4 regions of the Heyndrickxia acidicola genome follow, and region 1 is predicted to be linked to each of the others. Evidence: riboswitches for the same ligand, from Rfam matches in the RefSeq annotation. Region 1 holds a riboswitch; each other region holds the start of a gene.

Region 1 (5,967 bases):
CTTACCTCTAATTTAAACTTGACCGTCATTCGTGAAATAACTGAAAAAATGGCATTACAAGAGCAGCTCCGCAAATCCGATACCTTAAATGTGGTCGGAGAGCTTGCTGCAGGAATAGCTCATGAAATTCGAAATCCCATGACGGCACTAAAGGGGTTTATCCAGCTTTTGCAGTTAAGTATAAAGGAGGATCATTCTCTTTATTTTAATGTCATTACATCAGAGCTAGCCAGGATTGAGTCTATTATCACAGATTTCCTTGTCCTTGCAAAACCTCAGGCCATCGAGTTTAAAAACCACCCGATTAATAGTATAATGAATGATACACTTGACTTGCTCAATGCACAGGCGCTTATGCACAACGTTCAATTTGAATTGGATAATCGGGGAAATCTTCCAGATGTTTTTTGTGAGCCAAATCAAATTAAACAGGTATTCATCAATATTATTAAAAATGCGATTGAAGTTATGCCCAATGGCGGAAAAGTCCGCATCAAAATTCAGCAAGGTGAAGATGAATTTGTCCATATTATGATTCAAGATGAAGGTATGGGAATTCCTAAAGATAAGATTAATAAGCTAGGGGAACCATTTTATACAACGAAAGAAAGAGGGACCGGCCTCGGATTGATGATCAGTTTTAAAATTATTAAAGAGCATCATGGGAAAATTGAGGTGGAAAGTGAAGAAGGCTCTGGTTCCACATTTCACATCTACATTCCTGTACATGCTTCATAATTATTGTAAAGAACTCAAGCGTTTTCTTCGGGTTCTTTATTTTAATGGTGTTTTGGACCCAGCGTGATCGAAGTAAAGGCATAAGACTCCTGCGGGGAAGCTGGTTAAGGGAGATTCTTGCAGGAGCAAGGAGAAGGAGGTTCCCGGCCGCCCCACGGAAAGCGAGTGCCTGAAGCGTAAATCAACCAGCAGGATAAAAAAACGTTAAAAAAGGAGAGGGAAATGGCTTATACCGTATTAGAAAGTGAAATTGGCCCTTTGGTATTAACGGCAAATGATAGTGGATTAACCGGTATTTACTTTGGCAGGGAGAATTCTAAGATAGCCGGCAAAGAAGGAATACCAGTAATAAACACCCAGTACAACGATAGTGAAGATCCAGGACATCCCATATTAAGAATGGCAGTCCAAGAACTCAAGGAGTACTTTAAAAATAAAAGAAAACACTTTACAATTCCTCTTTCTATTGAGGGAACAGAATTCCAAAAAGCAGTATGGAAGGAATTGACTAAGATTCCATATGGTGAAACAAGATCCTACCAGGATATCGCTTGTGCAATCCAAAAGCAAAAGGCTGTTCGCGCTGTCGGACAGGCGAATAAAGCGAATAGATTTCCAATTATCATCCCTTGCCACAGGGTAATAGGAAAAAATCAAAGTATGACAGGGTATGCTGGAAAAGAAATTGATAAAAAGGAAATCCTTCTGAAGATTGAAGGTGTTTTATAGTTAATTCAGGTTCAGTATTAAAACTTGTGAACAGCTTACGAAAAGCTGCCACACAGACGGTCAACAATAAGCAACAATTTATGAATATACAGCCATATCTAAACAAAATAGAACAAAGCGCCTATCGGAAGACGCTTTGTTCTAAAAAAGAAGGCTTAATAACGTAATAGTTGATTCTTTATGCTTTCAGTATAGGATGGGTACAAAATTCCTTTTTCTGTTATGATGGCAGTGATCAGCTCTGATGAAGTGACATCAAAGGCAGGATTGTAAACCTGAATGCCTTCAGGTGCTATCTGGGTGCCATTCAGTGTTGTAACTTCTTCCAAGTTTCTTTCTTCTATTGGGATAGAATCACCATTTTTCAATGTTAAATCAAAACTTGAGGAAGGAGCAGCAACATAGAATGGTATTTGGAGTGACTTTGCTATGAGAGCAAGTCCATATGTTCCAATCTTGTTGGCAGTATCTCCATTCGCTGCAATTCTGTCAGCACCCACAATAACAGCTTTAATTTTTTTTGTTTTCATTGTATGTGCTGCCATGTTATCTGTAATGAGTGTTGTCTCAACTCCGGATTGCTGAAGTTCCCATGCAGTTAAACGGGCACCCTGCAGAACGGGACGTGTTTCACAGGCGTATACATGAAAATGTTTGCCCCTTTCGCTTGCAAGATGGAAAGGTGCCAGGGCGGTCCCGTATTTTGCAGTTGCAATGGATCCTGCATTGCAGATAGTCATCACTGAGTCGCCCGGTGTTAAAAGCAATAATGCATTTTCTCCTATCTGTCTGCACATGGCCTCGTCCTCAGCCTGTATTTGGATGGCTTCATGAAGCAGGTCAGTTTTCGCTTCATTTACGGAACGGGCATTACCAATCGAATTTATCAGCCTGTTCAGTGCCCAGGATAAATTCACTGCGGTGGGTCTTGAAGAATTTAAGTATTCTTTTTCTTTCTGAAGTTTAACAAGAAATGCTTCAAGTTCATCGATTTCATAGTTTTGTGCAGACATTGCAAGCCCAAATGCGGCTGTGATGCCAATTGCCGGAGCACCTCTCACTTTTAATGCCGTAATCGCTTCATATACATCCTGGAGCGTATATAGATCGATATACTCAGTTATATGCGGTAACGCCTGCTGATTAAGCAGTTTAATGTGGTTATCCATCCATTCAATTGAAATAGGAATGGCAGTCTGAAGTCTTGTCATTACAATTGCACCTCGTTTACTTTTTTGCCTCACCTGTCAAAGCTTCTTGAAGCAGTACAATAAATTGCTGGATACTATCAACGCGGGAATGCTCCAAAATGCATGTTTTCCCAATGGTTAGAGCAGCTTTTTTATTTTGAATCCGCTCATCTTTATCCGCAATCCCTTCCAAGTCCTTTACATGGGATAGGCCGATTGTTCTTCTGATTAATTCACAACCGGCAAAACCGATGGAATCTTCAAAAATTTTATTCAATATTGAATCCAAGAAGCCTGGTACTTCTGCGAAATTATCGATATTGTGATGCAGCCAAGCATGTGTAAAATGGTTTACAAAGGATTTCCAGGTTTGTTGAATTTGTTGTAGAATAAAATCTCGCTTTTCCTCATTTCCTGTAATTGCCTGAAAGATAAGATTTGCAAAAAACTGTCCCACATCAAATCCAAAAGGACCATAAAAAGCAAATTCGGGATCAATTACTTTTGTCTCCAATTGATTTGCAAAAATGCTTCCTGTATGTAAATCTCCATGAAGCAGCGCCTCAGCCTCAGTTAAAAATTTTCTCTTCAGCTTTGCCGCTTCGAGTTTAAGCAATGAATCTTGCCAAATCGACTGAATTTCATCATAAAGCTCTTCTTCAAAATCATTGGATTCGCTATCAAAAAAAGGATCTGTAAAGACTAATTCCTCTGTAATCCTGCAAAGCTCAGGATTTGAAAACTGTTTGGCGAATTCCTTTTTCTTAGAAGGCGGCAGAGCAAATTCAGATGTGTAAAACAGGGTTTTGGCCAAATATTCTCCAATATGGTCAGCAAGCAGAGGATATCTTTCTCCTTCAATTAATCCATTTCGAACAATTCTTAAATAAGAAAGGTCCTCCATAACGGTGATGGCAAGAAGTTCATCCTGGTAAAACACTTCAGGTACAAAATGCGGAACGATTGCACCGTGCTGCTTTAATGCATTGGCTTCGATTTGGGAACGCTGAAGAGTTAAAGGCCAGCTTTCCCCAACTACTTTTGCATATGGAAGAGCTTGTTTAATGATGATTCCTTTTTGGCTTTCTTGATCCTTGATATGAAAAACAAGGTTGAGGTTTCCATCACCAATTTCGTTACACATTAATATTTCGTTTGAAAAAAGCCCCAGGCTTTTTGCTAGTGTGACAGCTGTTTTTTCTGTTAATGGCTCATATTCCTTTACTTCGGTATAAGACATAGAAAAATCCCTCCAATTTATTCTGAATGTTGGAAGAGGCTTTTCGAATATCCTGGATTAAAAAAGCCTCTCTCAGTAATGAAAGAGGCTCCGAAGGTATTCTCCGAACCTCTTATCTGCCAGAAAGAATTCTTTCTGTTGGAATTAGCACCGTGCCTTACGGAAAAATCCGGCACTTTAAAAAAGCGCCCCATTGAACAATGGTATTACGGTCGGTTGCTGGGCTTCATAGGGCCAAATCCCTCAGCCTGCTCTTGATAAGAGAATTAATTTTCATATTTTTTAAAAGAATTACAATTCACGATTGCTATATTATCAGTATTTATTTCATTATGTCAATCACTATTTTCAAAAATTAGTTAAAAGCAATGGCTGCTTTTTCACTTTAAGGATGAATCTGTACGATGTTATTGTTGGCGGGCAGCCTACTCTAAAGCTTGAATGATTCAATTTTTATAGCATTCGAGCTTTAAAAGGCTTTGAAATTAATAGTTAATAATATTCCGGCAAACGATCGCTAAAAACAGGAATTTTTCTCCGGACTTCTTTAACCAGGGAAAAATCCGCTTCTTTAATGACGAGACCTTCGTCTTCTCCCCCCTCTGCGAGAATCTCTCCCCACGGGTCAATGATTAAAGAATGCCCGCCAAACGTGTTATTCGGATCATTCCCAACACGGTTACAGGCAATGACATAGCACTGATTTTCGATTGCCCTTGCTATTAAGAGGTTTCTCCAGTGGGAAAGACGGGGCTTTGGCCATTCAGCACTAACAAATAATGCCGAGGCTCCTTCTAAAAAAGGCTTTCGTATCCATTCAGGAAATCGAATGTCGTAACAAATTGCACCTGAGAAGCTTTCGCCATATAAGGTAAACTCACCACTGTTTGTTCCGTGCTGAAGAAACAAATGCTCATCCATCAATTTAAATAAATGGAGCTTACTGTATTCCTTAATAAAATTTCCTTCTCTGTCTACAATCAGCATCGTATTGTAGTGGCCTTGTGCTGTCTTCTTCGCAATGGATCCGCCAATAATGTCCACCTGATATGTTAAGGAGCATCTTTTTAAAAATTTGAATGTTTGTTTTGCTTCTTCATCTGCTATCTCTGAAAGCCTGGTCAGGTCATATCCAGTCGTCCAGAGTTCTGGTAAAATAACCAAATCACATTTTTCCTCACTAGCCTTGTGAATCCATTTCTCAGCATTTTCATAATTTTTTTCAGGCTGCCCAAAATGAATATCCATTTGAATACATGCCATTTTTTTCAGCAAAGGATTTTTCCTCCTCATTTTTAGATTATCTCTTTACATTGGCTTCTTTTCGTTATAACATTTGTTACTAGATTTTAAAAGTTCAAAATTAAAAGAAAAGCGGAAGGGACCTGCTAATCGGCGACCAGCATATGACGGGCCGTCAAAGAAGGTACGATCTTTAACCTTCTTGACGGAATGGCATATGACCTCGAGCCGATGGTTAGGAAGGATTGATTTGTATCCTTCCAGCTGGAGCTGGACAAAAGAAAAGCGGAAGGGCCCCGCTTTGATTGCAGTAAGGAGGAAAAAATGAAAACTTTTTCGAAATCAGATTTGTTAAAATCCCTGCCATCCCAATTTTTTGCTTCTCTTGTAGGTAAAGTCGAAAAAGTAAAGGCAGAGGGTTATGATGTGATAAATTTAGGCCAAGGGAACCCTGATCAGCCTACTCCAGGCCACATTGTAAAAAAACTTCAGGAGGCTGCTGCAAACCCTGTAAATCATAAGTATTCCCCATTTAGGGGTTTTTCCTATTTGAAGGAAGCAGCGGCAGCTTTTTATGAGCGTGAATACGGTGTCAAAGCAGATCCAGCCAAGGAAATAGCCATATTATTTGGGGGCAAGGCCGGGTTGGTAGAGCTTCCTCCATGCCTTCTAAATCCAGGGGATACGGTCTTAGTGCCTGATCCCGGTTATCCGGACTACTGGTCTGGAGTAGCACTTGCCCAAGCGAAAATGCATACTATGCCTCTTTTGGAGGAAAACGGATTTAAGCCTGATTTTTCATCCATCAGTACAGAAGAGGCTGAAAAA
Region 2 (5,967 bases), 1.9 Mb from region 1:
TTGTCCCTGAATCTACTTCAAGTAATGAATTTTCCACAAGCCGTGCAATATAAAAAAGTGTGTAAAGAACGAGCGGCACAATGGCTGCGGTTGTCCCGATGGTTGTACCTATTATAAGCCGTGTAAACGGTATGATGGCGACAACTAGAATAATAAAGGGAACGGAACGGAAGATATTTATAATGACATTTAAAATGTTAAAAATGAACTTGTTTTGCAGTATCCCGTTTTCTCGTGTGACAACAAGGACGACTCCCAATGGAATTCCCAGAATAACGGAGATGATTAACGTAACAATCACCATATAAAACGTTTGTTCAATGGCCGCTGCAAATGTAGGCCAGAACCAGGACCAATCAAATGGCATCCTCGGACACCTCCTTAATAATCGCATCTTTTTCTTGAATAAAGGCTACGGCACGGTCAATTTCTTCCTTGTCGCCTTTCAGCTCCACCAGCAGATTCCCAAATGGAATGCCCTGAAGCTCTGTCACCATTCCGTGCAGCACATTTACATCAATCGAGAAGCGCTTGGCTGTATCAGAAAGCAGCGGGGTACTTGTAGAAGCACCTTTGAAAATAATCCGGTATACCCCGTGCGGATTGGCCTGACTGCTTTCATCGATTAATTTTTGAACGGAAGGCGGAATGGAATCATTTAAAACCGTCCGAACAAAGCTCTTCGCAATATCGGTTACCGGTTCTGTAAACACCTCAATAACCGGTCCTTGCTCAGCGATCATTCCATTTTCGATGACAGCGACCTTATCGCAGATATCACGGATCACGTTCATTTCGTGCGTAATCATCAAGATGGTGACGCCGAGTTTATCCCTTACCTTTCGCAGCAGCTCGAGAACCGCATTCGTAGTATTCGGGTCCAGTGCGGAGGTTGCTTCATCACAAAGGAGGATATCAGGATCTGTTGCCAGGGCCCGCGCTATGCCCACCCGTTGCTTTTGGCCGCCAGAAAGTTGCGCTGGATAGTGGTCAGCCCGGTCTTCAAGTCCTACAAAAGACAAGAGCTCGTTCACTCTTTTCTCAATTTCTTGTTTTGGCCTTCCTTCCAAAATGAGCGGCATGGCCACATTTTGGAAAATCGTCTTAGATTGCAGCAGGTTATATTGCTGAAAAATCATGCCGATTTTCTTCCGTTGCTGGCGCAGCTCTTTCTGAGATAATGAAAGCATATCTGTGCCATTGATCAGCACTTTGCCGGAAGTAGGGCGTTCTAAAAGGTTAACGCAGCGAATCAGTGTACTTTTTCCTGCACCGCTGAATCCGACAATGCCGAAGATTTCACCCTTTTCCACCATGAAATCAATGCCTTTCAAGGCTTCTACTCTCTTTTCTTTGCCTTTGCCATATGATTTATGGACATCTTCAAATACCAGCATTTTTTCCTCTCCTTTACTCATTTTTCCCGAATATTATGGACGAGCGGATTGCTGCCCTTCTTTTAAGCCGATTCTGTTCTGTCGGCATAATGTTTGATCTTAGTATGGCCATTTTCAAGGAATGGCCATAAAAAAAACCACTTTCCATTCCGAAAGAGGTTTATATGTTCGATCAACCTTATCTTTCAGAATAGAACCATTCTGCAGGAATTAGCACCTTTCATAAAATGATGGTTGCTGGACGTCATCGGGCCTGTCCCTCAGTCTCTCTGGATAAGTTATTAAGTTTTTTATGAGTTAACTTTTAAAATTCTAGTAGATTCATAAGAAAAAGTCAATTACTTTTTACTAAAAATTTTAAAATGACTATTCTCTCTGTGAAAAACAGGAGACAATAGATGTGCTTCTGATCTTTCCTGCTGGTTGCCTTATGCTGCAGGCACTCGCTTCAGTCAACTCTGGGTTCATTTCTATTTGAGATTTAACATAGACAATGACTGCGCTTCTATCCTTCCTGCTGGTTGATTTTGCTCCAGTTACCTGCTTCCATTTACTCTAATTTGGCTTTCACATTGACATTGGGCTTCGACACGATCCTTCCTGCTGGTTGCCTTACGCTGCAGGCACTCGCTTTCCACGGCCGGCCGGAAGCCTCCTCGTAGCATGCTCCTGCGGGGTCTTCCTATGCCTGCTTTTCCCGCAGGAGTCTCGTACCTTTCTCTTCAGTCAACTTTGGGATCAGTTCTAATTTTGGTTTTAACATAGACAAGGAATGCATGCGTTTAAACTCTTCCAGCTGATTGATTTTTGCTGCAAGTGCTTGTTCCCATTAATTTTGGGATCAAGTTTATACATAAACAAAAAGGAAATTGAATCTAAACGTGTTATTTTGTACTTTAGTGCATTTATTATTTTTTATTGCAAATGCAACAAAATTAGATTACATTTAAGGTACACCTTTTTTGTTGTATTTACAATAAAATTATGCCATAAGGAGTTTATTATGAAGGAAATTCTACGTGAAATTGGAATGATTGCGAGGGCATTAGATTCTATCAGCAACATAGAATTTAAAGAATATGACCTTACGAAAGGTCAGTATTTGTACCTTGTGCGAATATGTGAAAATCCAGGAATCATTCAAGATAAAGTAGCTGAGATGATAAAAGTAGACCGAACAACGGCAGCTCGTGCTATAAAAAAACTTGAGATGAATGGTTTTATTGAAAAGAAAGATGATGTACATAACAAAAAAATAAAAAAACTCTTTCCAACAGATAAAGGGAAGATGATATATCCTTTTATAATTAGAGAAAATGAGTATTCCAACATGGTCGCATTAAATGGATTTTCCGAAAGTGAAATAGAAACCATTTTTAAATATCTTCAAAGAGTAAGAAAAAATATAGAAATAGATTGGGAATTTGTCAAAAAGGGAAACAAGAGAAAATATTGAATGATGTAAAGGAGAAGGAATATTAATATGACGATATGTATAAAAAAGTGTATCCTTGAGGATTTACAATTACTTCATGAAATTAGTTATGAAACTTTTAATGATACATTTAAGCATCAGAATTCACCAGAAAATATGGAAGTATATTTGGAAAAGGCATTTAGCTTAACACAATTAGAAAAAGAATTATCCAATACCTATTCGGATTTCTTTTTCATTTATTTTAATACAGAAATAGCTGGATATTTAAAGGTTAACACCAATGAGGCACAATCTGAAAAAATGGGGAATGAATCACTTGAAATCGAAAGAATTTATATAAGGAATAGATATCAAAAACAAGGGCTCGGTAAATATCTGTTCAATAAAGCTCTGGAAATAGCAAAAGAGCGTAAAAAAATGAAAATCTGGCTGGGTGTATGGGAAAAAAATGAAAATGCAATCGCCTTTTATCATAAAATGGGGTTTGTCCAAACAGGAGCTCACTCTTTTTATATGGGTGATGAAAAACAAACAGATTATATAATGACCAAAATACTCAGATAACTTTGTTTGAGAGGGGAATTATAGTGTATATTCCAAAATACTTTAGGGTCACAGATGCTGAAGAAATTAGGGATTTTGTTCAAAAAAACTCTTTTGGCACAATTGTCACAACAGAACAGGGGAAACCCATTGCCACTCATTTGCCATTGCAGCTTATGAAAGAAGGAGATCAATACAAACTCACGGGGCATATGGCCCTCGGCAATCCTCAATGGAAAACATTCGATACCAGTAAGGATGTATTAGTGATGTTCCAAGGACCAAACGCTTATATCTCTTCTTCCTGGTATGAAAAGGAAAATGTCCCGACGTGGAATTATCAAGCTGTCCATATGTATGGAAAAGCAAGTATAGTAGAAAAAAATGAACTAATAGAAGACTTAACGGCAATGCTAGAAAAATATGAGCAAAAACGTGAGAATTCAGTTTTATGGGATAAACTATCACCTGAACTCTTAGAAAATCAGCTAAAAGGTATAATTGGTTTTAAGATAAAAGTAGACGAAATCCAGGCTGCATATAAATTAAGCCAGAATCGAAATGAGATTTATTATACTAACATCATTGATCAATTACAAAGAGAAGGAAATGTAAATTCAAATCAAGTTGCTGAACTGATGAAAAAGAGAGTAAATAATCACATTTAAGCCACTTACATTCGACTCTCACATACATCAAATGAAATCCGGAACAGAACTGTCATATGGGTAACTTTTCTCCAGATCATGAAACGGGCGTACAAAAAAAGATAGAAAGAGCATAATGTATCTTGTTCTTCTATCCTTTTTAAATTATCCCTTATAATGTCCTTTTACTCAAGATTCCCAAAGATCCTCTTGGTAACAATGATGTCAAAACTTCAATAAAATCTGTTACTTGAGCGCTGCAGGCACTCGCTTTCCGCGGGCGGCCGGAAGCATCCCCGTCGCAAGCTCCTGCGGGGTCTTCCTTTGGCCAGCTTTTCCCGCAGGAGTCTCGTGCCCTTCGCTACAATCAACTTTGGGTTCAGTTCTATTTTGAGATATTACAGAGATATTGAATGTGCTCCAATCCTTCCTGCTGGCTGACTTGCTTTCCAGGCATTTCCCCAACCTCCTTTTTTCAAAAATAAAAAGCTTTACCTCGGGGAATACTAAAGAATATTAATTTGTCAGGAGGAGCGAAATGATGAGTGCATCTGAGAGATTGTCCATATTTGCCCTGGGCGGGTTAAATGAAATCGGAAAAAATATGTATGTGGTTCAGTATGCCGATGATATTTTCATCATCGATTGCGGCGGAAAGTTTCCGGATGAATCCTTGCTCGGTATTGATTTAATTATTCCTGATATCACTTATTTAGAAGAAAACAGAAAGAATATCCGAGGAATGATTGTTACCCATGGCCATGAAGACCATATTGGCGGGATTCCCTATTTCTTGAAAAAATTGAATGTACCGATTTATGCAACCAACTTTACCTTGGGCCTGATTGACCTTAAATTGCAGGAGCATAGGCTCAGAAGAGAAACCAAACTGATTCCTATTCATTCAGAGTCAAAACTTGAATTAGGCAGAGTCGGCGTATCCTTTTTCAAAGTCAGCCACAGCATTCCCGATTGTCTCGGCATTGTCTTCCATACGCCTGAAGGGAATGTCGTTCATACCGGTGACTTTAAGTTCGATTTAACCCCGGAAAATAACCAATCTACCGATATTCATAAAATGGCCCAAATCGGTACCGAGGGCGTACTCGCTTTAATATCGGAAAGTACCAATGCAGAGCGCAAAGGACTGACACCATCAGAGCGGACGGTCAGCGGCCATATGGATGAAGCCTTCCATCGGGCAGAGGGGAAAATTTTTGTTTCCACCTTCGCCTCCAATGTCAACCGGGTCCAGCAGGTGGTAGCCTCCTGCATCAAAACCAACCGGAAGCTTGCCCTGCTTGGCCGCAGTATGGTGAATATTGTAGATGTTGCATTGGAGCGAGGTTATGTAGACATTCCGGAGGGGATGCTGATTGATGCAAGTGCTGTCGACAAAATGAATCCTGAGAAGGTTACCATTTTGTGTACAGGCAGCCAGGGTGAACCGATGGCCGCCCTTTCCCGCCTTTCCACCGGGAATTTCCGCGATGTTGCCATTTATCCTGGCGATACCGTCATACTGGCCGCCTCGCCGATTCCGGGAAATGAACGGGATGTATCCAAAATCATTGACAACCTCTTTAAGCTTGGAGCCAACGTCATCTACGGCTCTGGAAGTTCAACAGGCATGCATGTTTCCGGCCACGGCTACCAAGAGGATTTAAAGCTCATGCTTACGTTAATGAAGCCTACCTACTTCATTCCTATCCACGGAGAATACAGAATGCTGCATCATCACCGTTTGCTGGCAGAGTCCGTTGGAGTGGAAAAAGGAAACACGTTTATCATGCGAAATGGAGATGTTGTCGATATTGAGCATTCCACAGCCACCCAGACCAGAAGTGTCCCAGCAGGAGATACCTATGTGGATGGAATGGGCGTCGGGGATGTCGGGGAGATTGTGCTGCGCGACCGGAAACAGCTCTCGGAAGACGGCATG
Region 3 (5,967 bases), 1.7 Mb from region 1:
ACAGCAAGATTTTTCGGATCAGAGAAAAATTCCCACGCAATTTCGACTGTAATCGGTAAAATTTGTTTCACATGAAACGTATAGAGTTTCACCTAACCACCTCATATTTTGCTTTTTCCAGGCTCTGTTATTCTTGCCTGTTGTTTTCGCTGCAGGCACCCGCTTTCAGAAGTCTTGCCCTTGCCGCTCCAATCATTGTCGATGTAAATTCAAACATGCTTTTTAAAAGAGCCTTATTTAGAACCTGTTTTAATTCCTACTTCCTTTTCTTTTACCCTGAAACAGAGCTCTTAATGCCTAAGTGTTTTCTTTCATAAACATCATTAAAGATAGATTATCAAATTTTAATTCTCCTGATTCTTTTTAAGTGGAATTTAATCCAAAAAAGGATATGATACTGCTTGAAAGATTCACGAATGGAATGGAGGAAAAGAGATGAACATGTCTGGAAATACTATTTTGATTACTGGAGGGGCCTCTGGTATCGGCCTTGCATTTGCTGAGCGCTTTTTACAGGCTGGCAATGAAGTTATTATTGCAGGGAGAAGAAAGGAAAAACTGGAGGAAGCAAAAGAAAAATCCCCTAAGCTTCATACAAAGGCATGCGTTGTTTCCTCCGAATTGGAGCGAAAAGCTCTTTTTGAATGGGTAACAAATCAATTTCCAGAAACCAATGTGCTTGTAAATAATGCTGGCATCCAGCAGCGAGTAAATCTCTTAAACATTGAACATGACTGGGACTATTATAAAAAGGAAATAGAGATTAACATAGACGGCCCTATTCATCTATCTATGTTGTTCATTCCCCATTTACGAAAAAAAGAGACCGCAGCCATTATCAATGTTTCTTCTGGCCTGGCTTTAAGTCCTGGTGCCTGGGTGCCGGTTTACAGTTCAACAAAGGCTGCAGTTCATTCCTTTACTGCCTCTATGAGACATCAGCTTGCTGATACAAGCATTGAAGTCATCGAGGTATTTCCACCTGCCGTTAATACCGATTTAGGAGGAGTTGGCTTACATACATTTGGTGCCCCGCTCGATGATTTTGCCGATGGCATTTTTAAAGGATTGTATAAAGGTGAAGAAGAAATTGGGTATGGCGATTCCGAGAAAAGGCTGCATGCTTCCCAGGGTGAACTCAAACAAGGGACAAAATTGGCCTGGGAAGGATACTTAAGCCGAAACCCTGATTTTTTAAAATAACCTAAAAGAGGGCTTGAGGATGGAAAAGGATGTAAGGCTAGAAGCCATTCCAGAACTGGAAACACCGCGCTTTTTGCTTCGAGGCATGCGTTTACTTGATGCACAGAGCTTGCTTGTGTTTATGAGTGACCATGACACCATGAAATACTTGACTCCGCACCCTGTTCAAGGGTTAGAGGGGATGAAAAAAATGATTGCCAAAAGCCTCAGCCAATTTGAACAGCAGAAGGAAATCCCATGGGTAATTATAGATAAAAAAACAGAAGAAGTCATCGGCATGTTCCGATTCCATAAACTTCACTTCTGGCACCGCAAAGCTGAATTGGAGGCAGTCCTTCGCAAAGATTTTCAGCAAAAAGGAGCCATGACCGAGATCTTTAAAGAAGTACTTTCATTCGGCTTCCAAACCCTTGGACTTAACCGCATTGTCGGAGATATTTTTGCAGACAACATAGGCTCGAGACGACTCCTTGAGAAATATGGATTTCATAAAGATGGCACTCTCCGCCAGACCGATTTTGATGGAGAGCGCTACCACGATACCATTGTATATTCCTTGCTCCATTCCGAGTTCTGCAAAATTGAAAATAAATAAAAGCCCCTCCTTGGAGCATATGTAAAATCGGCAACGAAAATGGCGTGACAGCTGACACCAGCTTTGACACGCCATTTTTTTGGTTTATACCGTTTTTAGAACTAAAGCAATTGTACAAGCAGAATATACTAATCATTTAGTCCCTTTCCATTGAGAATTTGCTGCATACATTTATCTATTCTTGACTCCCTCGTTTTTGATTGTTTGGGTGCTGAAAAATAAAGAATGTATGCTCTTTGCCGTCCTGGCGTCAAAGCATTAAAAGCTGTATTCAAGGCAGGTATTTCATCTAATTTCTTTTGAAGCTCTGCAGGAATTGGCTCTGGATTCTTTTTAATATCCGGTTTAGCACCGGATTTCTCCACTTCAATGGCTTCACAAATATAGGCTTTCAAGATTGATTCCATCTCGATTATCTCTCGGACATTGGTAAACCGTATCTGGCGCCCCGCCTGTGTATTCTCTCCAGGTTTAACTAGAATACGATGGGCATCCTTTAACAAGGAACCTTTGATAAAGCTAATAGCACAATATTCCTTAAATGCACTCATTAGAACGATGTTTCGTTTCTGATATGTGTAACAAGGCTGAGACCACTTCAATTCTTCAGTCAGTCCACAGTCTAGAAGGATTATTCTCAATTTCTTCAATTCTTCCTGCCAACTATGGACTTTACAGGTAGGGGTTCCTCCCAGAGGGCAGCGCATACATCCCTCAGTGAAATAGGCATCAATCTTAGGATTCATGTTTTTATTTGTCACCTATACATCCCATCTTTCCCACTCATCGGACCATTTTTATAAATAAGTTCTGTTAATTTTCTATGTTGAAAAGTGCTCGTTTTTTTGCTCATTTGTAACCTTTCAGCAGACGCATTATCCCCTATTGGCAGTTAACGCACGTGATAAATTGGATTCGATGGAGATGTTTTCAAAAGACAGCCCCAGCTGAACAGCCGTTGACGCAATTTCAGGCCTGATCCCGGAAAGAGTAGATTTCACACCAATTAAGTTCAGCGCTTCTATTAGCTGAAAAATTTGATGAGCCACCATTGTATCCACCATCACCACACCTGATAAATCAATAAACAATCGTGTGACTCCTTTTTCAGCACATTGCTCCAGTGTATTTTCCAGCACAAGCTTGGCACGTGCCGTATCAATATCTCCCACCAGAGGAAGCAGCGCTCTATTATTGTCCAGTTTGATAACCGGTGAGCTCAATTCATAAATCATTTCCTGCTGGGCTCTCAGCAGTTCTGTTGAATAATTGTAGGTTTCTTCCGTTGTTTGAATAATGACCTGATCAAAGGCTCTAATGATAACGTTTATCCAAGCTCTTACCCGCTCAGGTTCATAGACGTCTTTTTTCATTTCTGCAAATTGGTCGATAAAATCAAGATACTGTGTCCTAACTCTCATAAATTCACTTATAATAGAATGAACAGGCGTATTTAAATGCTGGCTGTCGCGGGAAACCGTGTAAATCCATTTTTCAAAATCCTTAAAAAAGCTTTGCTCATCTTCAACAAATACCTTGCAAAGATGAAGATGAAATTCATAGTTTTGCCTTTTCAGTGTTTTAATTACCTCCGGATCTGTTGCACTGTATACTCCGCCAAGGTTCACCTTATCGAGGGAATTAAACCAATCTTCCGTAAGCTGCTCCGCTTTTCCTAATAAAAAATGGTATAACTCTTGGTTTCTATGCATTATTTTATCCCCATTCTTATCTTTGGTTTAGATCTCTAACGTATATATAACTCTTTTATCGAGACTGCTTTCGTCCGAAAAGTATTCATATTATAAGAAGTATACAGAAAGGTGTTATGCCTAAGCTATTTGCATTGATTATTGCTTCCCGTATAATGAATAAACCCATATATTGTCTGTCTTCGCTTCAATAGCAGCAAAATTTAAGGAACCTCACATCCAGGCACCAAAGTGCAAAAAAAGAACGATCCTGTCTATTAGCTCAAGCTTGACTAGTATTTCATTTTTCAAGCTTTTGACAAATGACAGTTTCGATTATATTATATTTCATTCCCTTCATAGGTACTAGTTTAATCCTTGAATACCAGGCTCAGTTCATTTTAGCGGTTTTAACCTGCACCAGGATTCAGGTGGGACGATAATATTTCAGCCGCCTTTAAAATCGGGATGCTCCCTTGCCGCGCCTTTTTTAGCGGGAATCTGCTTTTCCCTTCATTTCAGCATGGGACCATATCAACATAGAGCTTTAGCTGAGCCTAATCATACTATTTAACTGTAAGTTTTATACCCCTTATCACAGGATCTAAAAAGCACCCTGCCTCAAAGAGCAGGACGCTTGAATTATTTGTTTAATTGGGGATCTCTGCATTTTCGTTTTGCTTTTCCGTTTTAAAAAGCCAAGAGAGCGTATGGCGGACCAGCTCCTCTTTCTCACCGCAGGAGGAGTAGGTGTGCCCTGCACCTTGTATGAAGTAGCTTTCACACATTCCTTTTTGTCGTGAACAAAACTTCTTGTCATACTCTTCACTGTAAGCAGATGGGATTTCATCATCCGCTGTCCCATGGATGATAAAAACATCTCCTTTATAGGCTGAAGCCTTTAATAAAGGCTGATAGGGTATCATGGAATCAAAAAAGTCTTTTGTAAAGCTGTACCCCAAATAATCCAGGGAAGCTTTACCCTCTGCCTGAAAACTTCTGTATGCCTTTTCTCCAACAATGCTGACAATATCTTCAAAGGGGTTTCCCACTGCAGACCACAAAATCAGCCTGCTAATATTCCCATCCAACACTGCTGTATAGAGGGCAATCGCGCCGCCCAGGCTATGTCCAAGCAATATGACATTCGCGCTGTCAATGTACTCAAGCTGCCTTCCGAATGCTATGGCCTGCCGGGTTTGCTGAATAAACTCGTCAAAATACGTGCGCCCATACTCTCCTTCACTTTCTCCACAGCCTGAATAATCAAATCGAAGTACAGCATACTCTTTCTCCGCAAGCCTTCTTGCCGCATTAACAAACAGGCGATGCACCCCCTGCCTGCTCCCCGTAAAGCCATGACATATAATGATAAGCGGAAAACGGCTTGTATTGCTTAGTGACTCAGGATAATGGACAGTAGCTGCTAATCCCTTCTCCTGCCATTCAATCATAACTTGCTGTTCCATTCTGCCACCTCCATTTTTAAAACCCATATATCCAATAAACTTAGTTGGTATTACAAGAAAAGTTCAAACTCCTTGCCCTCAGTACTGGAGCTAGACAAAGACACTATTGGTTAACTGTTAAGCAGTTTATAATTACGTTAGGCTGTTTTCGCATAGATTGTTGCTTTACGTAAGGATTATCCCGTTTGTTGTCTGTCTTCGTGGCATCTTTTCGTAAGCTCTTTATAACTTTTAATACTAACATATATTTACAATGATATTTTTGTTTCCAATAGCAACAAAGTTTACGAAAAGAGCCTTACCTAAACATAAAATAAACCCCTCTACAGTTTCGAAGAGGGGTTTTCAACATATGGAAATCCGCTCTTCCTATCTATCAGGCTTTTCTTGCCTGCTGGATGTGGCACAGTGCTTTAATACATAAAGTCTGCTGCCGAGGTTTCCAAGGGCCAAATCCCTCCACCTCTCTTGATAAGAAGTACCATTAAATTAACTTTAAAACTATCATGAGCTCTTTCGTTTGTCAATTTCTTTGTTTTTGGCTGTTTTGGCATATATTATTGCTCTTCGCAAAAGTCTTAAATCCTGTGTTAAATGAGTCTTCGCGGCATCTTTTCGTAAGCAATTCACAGGTTTACTACTTAGGCTGTGAAATTCATAATTTTTTTGTGTTATATAAAAACAAAGTTTACGAAAAGAGCCTTGCCAATCTTGAAAACTCCTTAAAAAAAGCTGTGTCCGCTGTTTGGCTTCGCATTCTGCTTAAAACGGTGCGGCACCAAGGTGGATCACTTTTGCAAAGTCTCTGTTAAACTTGCCTGTTGATTTCACCTGCAGGCACTCGCTTTCCGCGGACGGTTTAGATTTGAATCAAATAATTGGTACATGAAATCCGCTTCATCTGTGCAAAATAAATAGAAATACAAAATGAGCGGGTGTATCCGTGAGCTTTTATCTGGACGTGCAAACAGCTACCTATACCAATATACAAGAAACCCGGCAGCAGCTT
Region 4 (5,967 bases), 1.8 Mb from region 1:
TCTGGAGCTATTTCGCTTTTGCCGGTTTTTTGAAACCCGAAGCTATGATATAACCGAACAGCGGGCTCATTTTTTTCTCCTGTGCTGACTTTGAAGCAGGACGCTTCAGGGTAGGAATCAACGACGTGCTGCAATAAAGCGCTGCCAATTCCCTTTCTAAAATGAAGAGGATGGACAATCAATCTGCATATGACTAAATGGTTGTCCTCAAAGCTAATCGATATGACCCCGGCCAATTCATCCTCTTGATAAAAGCCAAAAAAGGTTTCGCGGCTTTCTAGCAAAGAGTTGACAGTCTCATGCAACGGAGGTATGTCGTAGAAATTTAATAGCTTCGCTTCTATATTATATGCAGGCAGTTGGATGCGTAAAACGCTTTCGGCTGCCTCTACATCTGTTATATCTAAAATCTTAATCATTACCATACCCCCTGCATGATAGACTTTTTTACTATTATACATACAAATAGAGGAGACAAGGAGAGGTTTTTTTAGGAAAATGAAATATTTTTCTGAAAAATAACTTTATTCTGAGATAAATTGGATAATCACGAAAACAGGATGAGAATAACAGGTTCTATTCTTATTAATTTCCCACGCTTTAATCTATTGTACGCAAAGCAGCAATCTATGCAGAAACAGCGTCCGCTTTTAAAGAAAAGGGTTGATGTTATAGAAGGAATGTTGTAAATTGTATAATAAGAATTAATTTTTCGAAATATAAAATTACATAGTTGTATCTTATCAAGAGAGGCGGAGGGACTGGCCCAGCGATGCCTCAGCAACCAGTCAATTATATTGACCCGGTGCTAATTCCAGCAGGTGTAAGCCTGGACGATAAGAAGAATGTGACGATTCTAAAGGCCTTCTTCTTAAAGAAGGTCTTTTTATTTTTAGGTCTTATAAAAATGACCGAATGAGCAGGAACAATAATCTCTTGCAAAAAATTGGATTAGATGCTCTCAAAATTCGCCTAGAGAAAAACAGTTTAAGGATCAGCAAGAAAAACAATGAAGGAGTGATAGGAGCATGGATTTACTGAAAACCCTGGAAAAACGGATTCTGGTAGCTGACGGAGCGATGGGAACACTACTTTATTCGCATGGGGTGGATACGTGTTATGAAGAGTTCAACCTGATTCATCCTGAAAAGATAGTGAATATTCACAGGGCATATATACAGGCCGGTGCAGAGGTCATTCAAACCAATACCTACAGTGCCAATTATTTTAAGCTGGAACAGTATGGACTGGAAGAAAAGGTGAAAGAAATCAATACGGAAGCGGTGCGGATTGCCAAACAGGCCGCTGGAAACAATACATTCATTCTGGGATCCATGGGCGGCTACAGGGGTGTTCGGAAATTGGAGATACCGGATGCAGAGATTAAGCGCTGCTTTAGAGAACAGCTTTTTCACCTGCTAAATGAGGGAGTTGACGGGATTCTTCTCGAAACCTATTTCGATGTGGAGGAGCTTTATTCCGTAGTGGAAATTGCCAAGAAGGAGGCAGCAGTACCGGTAATTGCCCAGGTTTCCCTGCATGAACCAGGCGTTCTCCAGAACGGGCGGCATGTGACCGAAGCGCTTAACCAGCTTGAAGGGTTGGGGGCAGATATTATCGGTCTCAATTGCCGTCTCGGCCCTCATCACATGATACAATCCTTTGAAGAAATCCCCTTGCCGGAAAAAGCCTATCTGTCTGCCTATCCTAATGCGAGTTTACTGGATTACGAGGACGGCAGGGTAACCTTTAGGGATAACGCTCGTTATTTCAAGGATAGCGCGATACAGCTGGTGGAGGAGGGTGTCCGGCTGATTGGGGGCTGCTGCGGTACCACACCTGAGCATATCCAAGCAGTGGCTGAAGGTGTAAAAGGGCTGACGCCTATAAAAGAAAAGACACCTAAAGTTCCGAGAGCACGAATCGAGCTTTCGAGTTCAAGTGGAATCGAGCCGCCCATCCATCAGATTGCAAAGGAAAGAACGTCGGTCATCGTTGAATTGGATACACCCAAGCATTTGTTGACAGATCGCTTTTTTGAAGGAGCAAGGGCTTTAAAGGAGGCCGGAATTGATGCCTTAACCATGGCGGATAATTCACTTGCGTCGCCGCGGATCAGCAATATTGCGATGGCTGCGCTTTTAAAAGAAAGGGAACAAATCCGGCCGCTTGTTCATATTACCTGCAGAGACCGCAATCTGATTGGGCTTCAATCTCATTTAATGGGGCTGGATGCACTTGGAATCAATCAAATACTGGCGGTAACGGGCGATCCTTCTAAAATCGGTGATTTTCCCGGAGCGACCTCGGTGTACGATTTGTCTTCCATGGATTTAATGCAAATGATCAAGCAGTTTAACGAAGGAATATCGTATTCCGGCAAATCGCTGCAAAGAAAAACCTCGTTTTCTGTAGCGGCAGCCTTTAATCCGAATGTTCGCAACCTGGATAAAGCTGTCCTCCGCCTGGAGCGGAAAATCAGAAGCGGAGCAGATTATTTTATTACACAGCCGCTTTTTAGCGAGGAAAAAATCATTGAAGTCTATGAAGCAACCAAACATTTAGATGCACCAATTTATATTGGCATCATGCCGCTTACAAGCTATCGGAATGCCAGCTTTCTTCACAACGAGGTTCCGGGCATTACGCTTTCGGATAAGATTCTCGGAGTCATGGAGAGGGCAAAGCATGACTCGGCACAGGCCGCAAGGGAAAGCATGGCCATTTCAAAAAATCTGATTGATACAGCGATGAACTATTTTAACGGAATCTACTTAATCACCCCTTTTGACCGCTATGACCTAACGGTTGAGTGCACCCAATACATTCATTCAAAGGAGACTGTCACCCATGGCACAAAGGTTATTTGAGGAGCAGCTAGAGAAGAAGATTTTGATATTGGATGGGGCAATGGGAACCATGCTTCAGGCCTGCAATCTTACAGCCTCTGATTTTGGAGGGGAAGAGTATGAGGGCTGTAATGAATACCTGACGCTGACGGCCCCCCATGTCATTCAGCATGTCCATGAAGAATACCTTCGGGCAGGTGCCGATATTATTGAAACGAATACGTTTGGAGCGACCAGCATTGTACTGGATGAATATGGACTGGGACATCTTGCGGAAAAATTGAATCGGGACGCTGCTAAAATTGCAAAAAGGGCAGCGGAGCGTTTTTCAACCTGCGAGCGTCCCCGTTTTGTGGCAGGCTCAATGGGACCCACAACGAAAACACTTTCTGTGACCGGAGGAGCTACTTTTCAACAACTGAAAGAGGCTTATTTTGAACAGGCAAGAGGGCTGATAAAGGGCGGTGCGGATGTACTGCTCATTGAGACCTCTCAGGACCTGTTGAATGTAAAAGCTGCCTTTCTCGGGATAGAAGCAGCGTTTAAAGAGCTTGAATTCAAGGTCCCCCTTTTAATATCGGGAACCATTGAACCGATGGGCACAACTCTTGCCGGGCAGAACATTGAGGCTTTTTACATATCGGTTGAACACATGAACCCTGTTTCGGTTGGAATTAACTGTGCAACAGGGCCGGAGTTCATGGCTGAGCACATCAGGACGCTTTCCGGCCTTGCTTCGACTGCGGTGAGCTGCTATCCCAATGCAGGGCTCCCGGATGAAGAAGGCCATTACCATGAGAGCCCTGCATCACTTGCTCAAAAGCTTCGCGGTTTTGCAGAAAAAGGGTGGATCAATATTGCAGGGGGCTGCTGCGGCACCACTCCAGCTCATATTCAAGCACTAGATGAGGCGCTTAGGGATATTCATCCGAGAACGCCGCAAAAGGGACATCCGCATGCAGTAGCCGGTATTGAGCCATTTATTTATGAGGACCCGAGCATCCGGCCTATTTTTGTAGGAGAAAGAACCAATGTCATTGGATCCCGAAAATTTAAACGGCTGATTGCAGAGGGGAAAATAGAAGAGGCAAGCGAGATCGCTCGAACACAGGTGAAAAATGGCGCCCATATCATTGATATCTGCCTTGCTGATCCAGACCGCGAAGAGATTGAGGACATAGATGCGTTTATTCAGGTAGCTGTAAAAAAGGTGAAGGTACCGCTGATGATTGATTCAACGGACGATGCGGTGATTGAGCGGGCTTTAACCTATACACAGGGAAAAAACATTATTAACTCAATCAATCTTGAGAACGGGCAAGAACGTTTTGAAAAAGTGGCCTCGCTTGTGCATCAATACGGCGCAGCGGTTGTGGTCGGAACCATTGATGAAGAGGGAATGGCGGTTACGGCTGAACGCAAGCGTGAAGTGGCGCAGAGGTCCTATGAGCTTCTTGTCGGTAAATATGGACTTGCGCCTGGAGACTTGATCTTTGATGCTTTGGTTTTTCCAGCTGGAACGGGTGACCAGCAATATTTTAGAGCTGCAAAGGAAACAGTCGAAGGGATCCGTCTGATAAAAGAACATTTTCCAGAATGCCAGACGATACTTGGGGTCAGCAACGTTTCCTTCGGTTTGCCGAACGCAGGACGGGAAGTGCTGAATTCTGTGTTTTTGTACCATTGTACAAAGGCAGGGCTCGATTATGCCATTGTAAATACGGAAAAATTGGAGCGGTTTGCTTCTATCCCGGAAGAGGAAGTCCGGATGGCAGAGGAGCTTTTATTTGAAACAAGCGATGAAGCTCTAGCTAGATTTACTGATTTTTATAGAGAAAAGAAACAGGAAGTGAAGGCAGCTGCTGAAACTCTCCCGCTTCCGGAGAGGCTGGCGAACTATGTGGTGGAGGGAACGAAGGAAGGCCTGCTGCCTGATTTGGAAGAAGCCCTTGAAGAATATCCAACTCCGCTTGCCATTATTAACGGCCCTTTAATGGCGGGAATGGCAGAGGTAGGGCGTTTATTTAATGATAATCAGCTCATTGTGGCGGAGGTGCTGCAGAGTGCTGAGGTAATGAAGGCGGCAGTAGCATTTTTAGAGCCCTATATGGAAAAAAATCAGGAAACCAGTTCGAAAGGGAAGGTCCTTTTGGCAACAGTAAAGGGCGATGTCCATGATATCGGCAAAAATCTAGTAGAAATTATATTAAGCAATAACGGTTTTGAAGTAATCGACCTTGGAATCAAGGTGTCACCTGCTGAGCTGATCCAGGAAGTGAGGAGGGTACAGCCGGATATCATCGGGTTGTCCGGGCTGCTTGTAAAGTCTGCGCAGCAAATGGTTCTCACCGCGCAGGACCTAAGGGAGGCAGGGATTTCCATTCCTATTTTAGTAGGAGGGGCGGCTCTTTCCCGAAAATTCACTTTAAATAAAATTGCCCCTGAGTATGAAGGGCTTGTGCTGTATGCAAAAGATGCAATGGATGGACTGTCTTTGGCAAACCGTCTTCAGAATGAGCTGGAGAGGGAGGTTCTTTTACGAGAGCAGCTGGAAAGCCAGGAAAAGCAGCGGAAAATCGCTCAGGAAGTAAAGAGACCTGAAAGTAAGGCAGTGGTTCGATCTGCAGTTTCAAGGGATTCACAGATTTTTCAACCCCAGGATGTGAAACAGCATGTTTTGCGCAATTACGAGGTCAGCCATATTGAACCTTATATCAACCGGCAAATGCTGATCGGGCATCATTTGGGGTTAAAGGGGAAGTTAACCAGTCTGCTCGCAAAAAAGGATGAGAAGGCATGGAAACTGACCGAGCAGGTCGATGAGCTGATGGCGAGGGCGAAAAATGAAAAGTGGATTGAGCCCTCTGCCGTCTATCAATTTTTTCCGGCTCAGTCACAGGGAAATGATGTGCTGATTTATGATCCTTTGGACACGAGCAAAGTAATAGAACGGTTTACTTTCCCCCGTCAGGAATCGGAGCCGTTCCTTTGTCTGGCTGATTACTTGCGTTCAGTTGAGAGCGGTGAAATGGATTATGTGGGCATGTTTGCTGTGGTGGCAGGAAAAAATATTCGCCTTGAGGCACAACGTTTAAAGGAGGAAGGACGCTATTTTGAG

The links. A riboswitch is a leader RNA that binds a small molecule or an ion and turns the genes downstream of it on or off. The one in region 1 is predicted to bind S-adenosylmethionine.
Region 2: another riboswitch for S-adenosylmethionine. It lies ahead of A5N88_RS18045 (methionine ABC transporter ATP-binding protein); the one in region 1 lies ahead of mtnK (S-methyl-5-thioribose kinase).
Region 3: another riboswitch for S-adenosylmethionine. It lies ahead of A5N88_RS17035 (alpha/beta hydrolase); the one in region 1 lies ahead of mtnK (S-methyl-5-thioribose kinase).
Region 4: another riboswitch for S-adenosylmethionine. It lies ahead of A5N88_RS17275 (bifunctional homocysteine S-methyltransferase/methylenetetrahydrofolate reductase); the one in region 1 lies ahead of mtnK (S-methyl-5-thioribose kinase).

What each region holds. Positions count from the first base shown of each region.
Region 1 covers NZ_KV440953.1:1,930,740-1,936,706, reverse strand. Annotated here, with positions in the region: gene A5N88_RS09040 (PAS domain-containing sensor histidine kinase) at 1-738, shown strand, start outside; gene A5N88_RS09035 (methylated-DNA--[protein]-cysteine S-methyltransferase) at 961-1,467, shown strand; gene mtnA (S-methyl-5-thioribose-1-phosphate isomerase) at 1,623-2,678, opposite strand; gene mtnK (S-methyl-5-thioribose kinase) at 2,695-3,897, opposite strand; SAM riboswitch class I at 4,007-4,161, opposite strand; gene A5N88_RS09020 (carbon-nitrogen family hydrolase) at 4,390-5,172, opposite strand; gene A5N88_RS09015 (pyridoxal phosphate-dependent aminotransferase) at 5,464-5,967, shown strand, end outside.
Region 2 covers NZ_KV440953.1:3,853,793-3,859,759, reverse strand. Annotated here, with positions in the region: gene A5N88_RS18050 (methionine ABC transporter permease) at 1-367, opposite strand, end outside; gene A5N88_RS18045 (methionine ABC transporter ATP-binding protein) at 357-1,397, opposite strand; SAM riboswitch class I at 1,573-1,677, opposite strand; gene A5N88_RS18040 (MarR family winged helix-turn-helix transcriptional regulator) at 2,401-2,853, shown strand; gene paiA (spermidine/spermine N(1)-acetyltransferase) at 2,881-3,399, shown strand; gene A5N88_RS18030 (FMN-binding negative transcriptional regulator) at 3,423-4,046, shown strand; gene A5N88_RS18025 (hypothetical protein) at 4,272-4,490, opposite strand; gene A5N88_RS18020 (ribonuclease J) at 4,567-5,967, shown strand, end outside.
Region 3 covers NZ_KV440953.1:3,635,392-3,641,358, reverse strand. Annotated here, with positions in the region: gene A5N88_RS17060 (SRPBCC family protein) at 1-92, opposite strand, end outside; gene A5N88_RS17055 (SDR family oxidoreductase) at 436-1,203, shown strand; gene A5N88_RS17050 (GNAT family N-acetyltransferase) at 1,223-1,798, shown strand; gene A5N88_RS17045 (YdeI/OmpD-associated family protein) at 1,927-2,559, opposite strand; gene A5N88_RS17040 (STAS domain-containing protein) at 2,674-3,510, opposite strand; gene A5N88_RS17035 (alpha/beta hydrolase) at 4,140-4,958, opposite strand; SAM riboswitch class I at 5,325-5,436, opposite strand; gene A5N88_RS17030 (CBO0543 family protein) at 5,902-5,967, shown strand, end outside.
Region 4 covers NZ_KV440953.1:3,687,148-3,693,114, forward strand. Annotated here, with positions in the region: gene A5N88_RS17270 (GNAT family N-acetyltransferase) at 1-419, opposite strand, end outside; SAM riboswitch class I at 738-843, shown strand; gene A5N88_RS17275 (bifunctional homocysteine S-methyltransferase/methylenetetrahydrofolate reductase) at 1,029-2,870, shown strand; gene metH (methionine synthase) at 2,851-5,967, shown strand, end outside.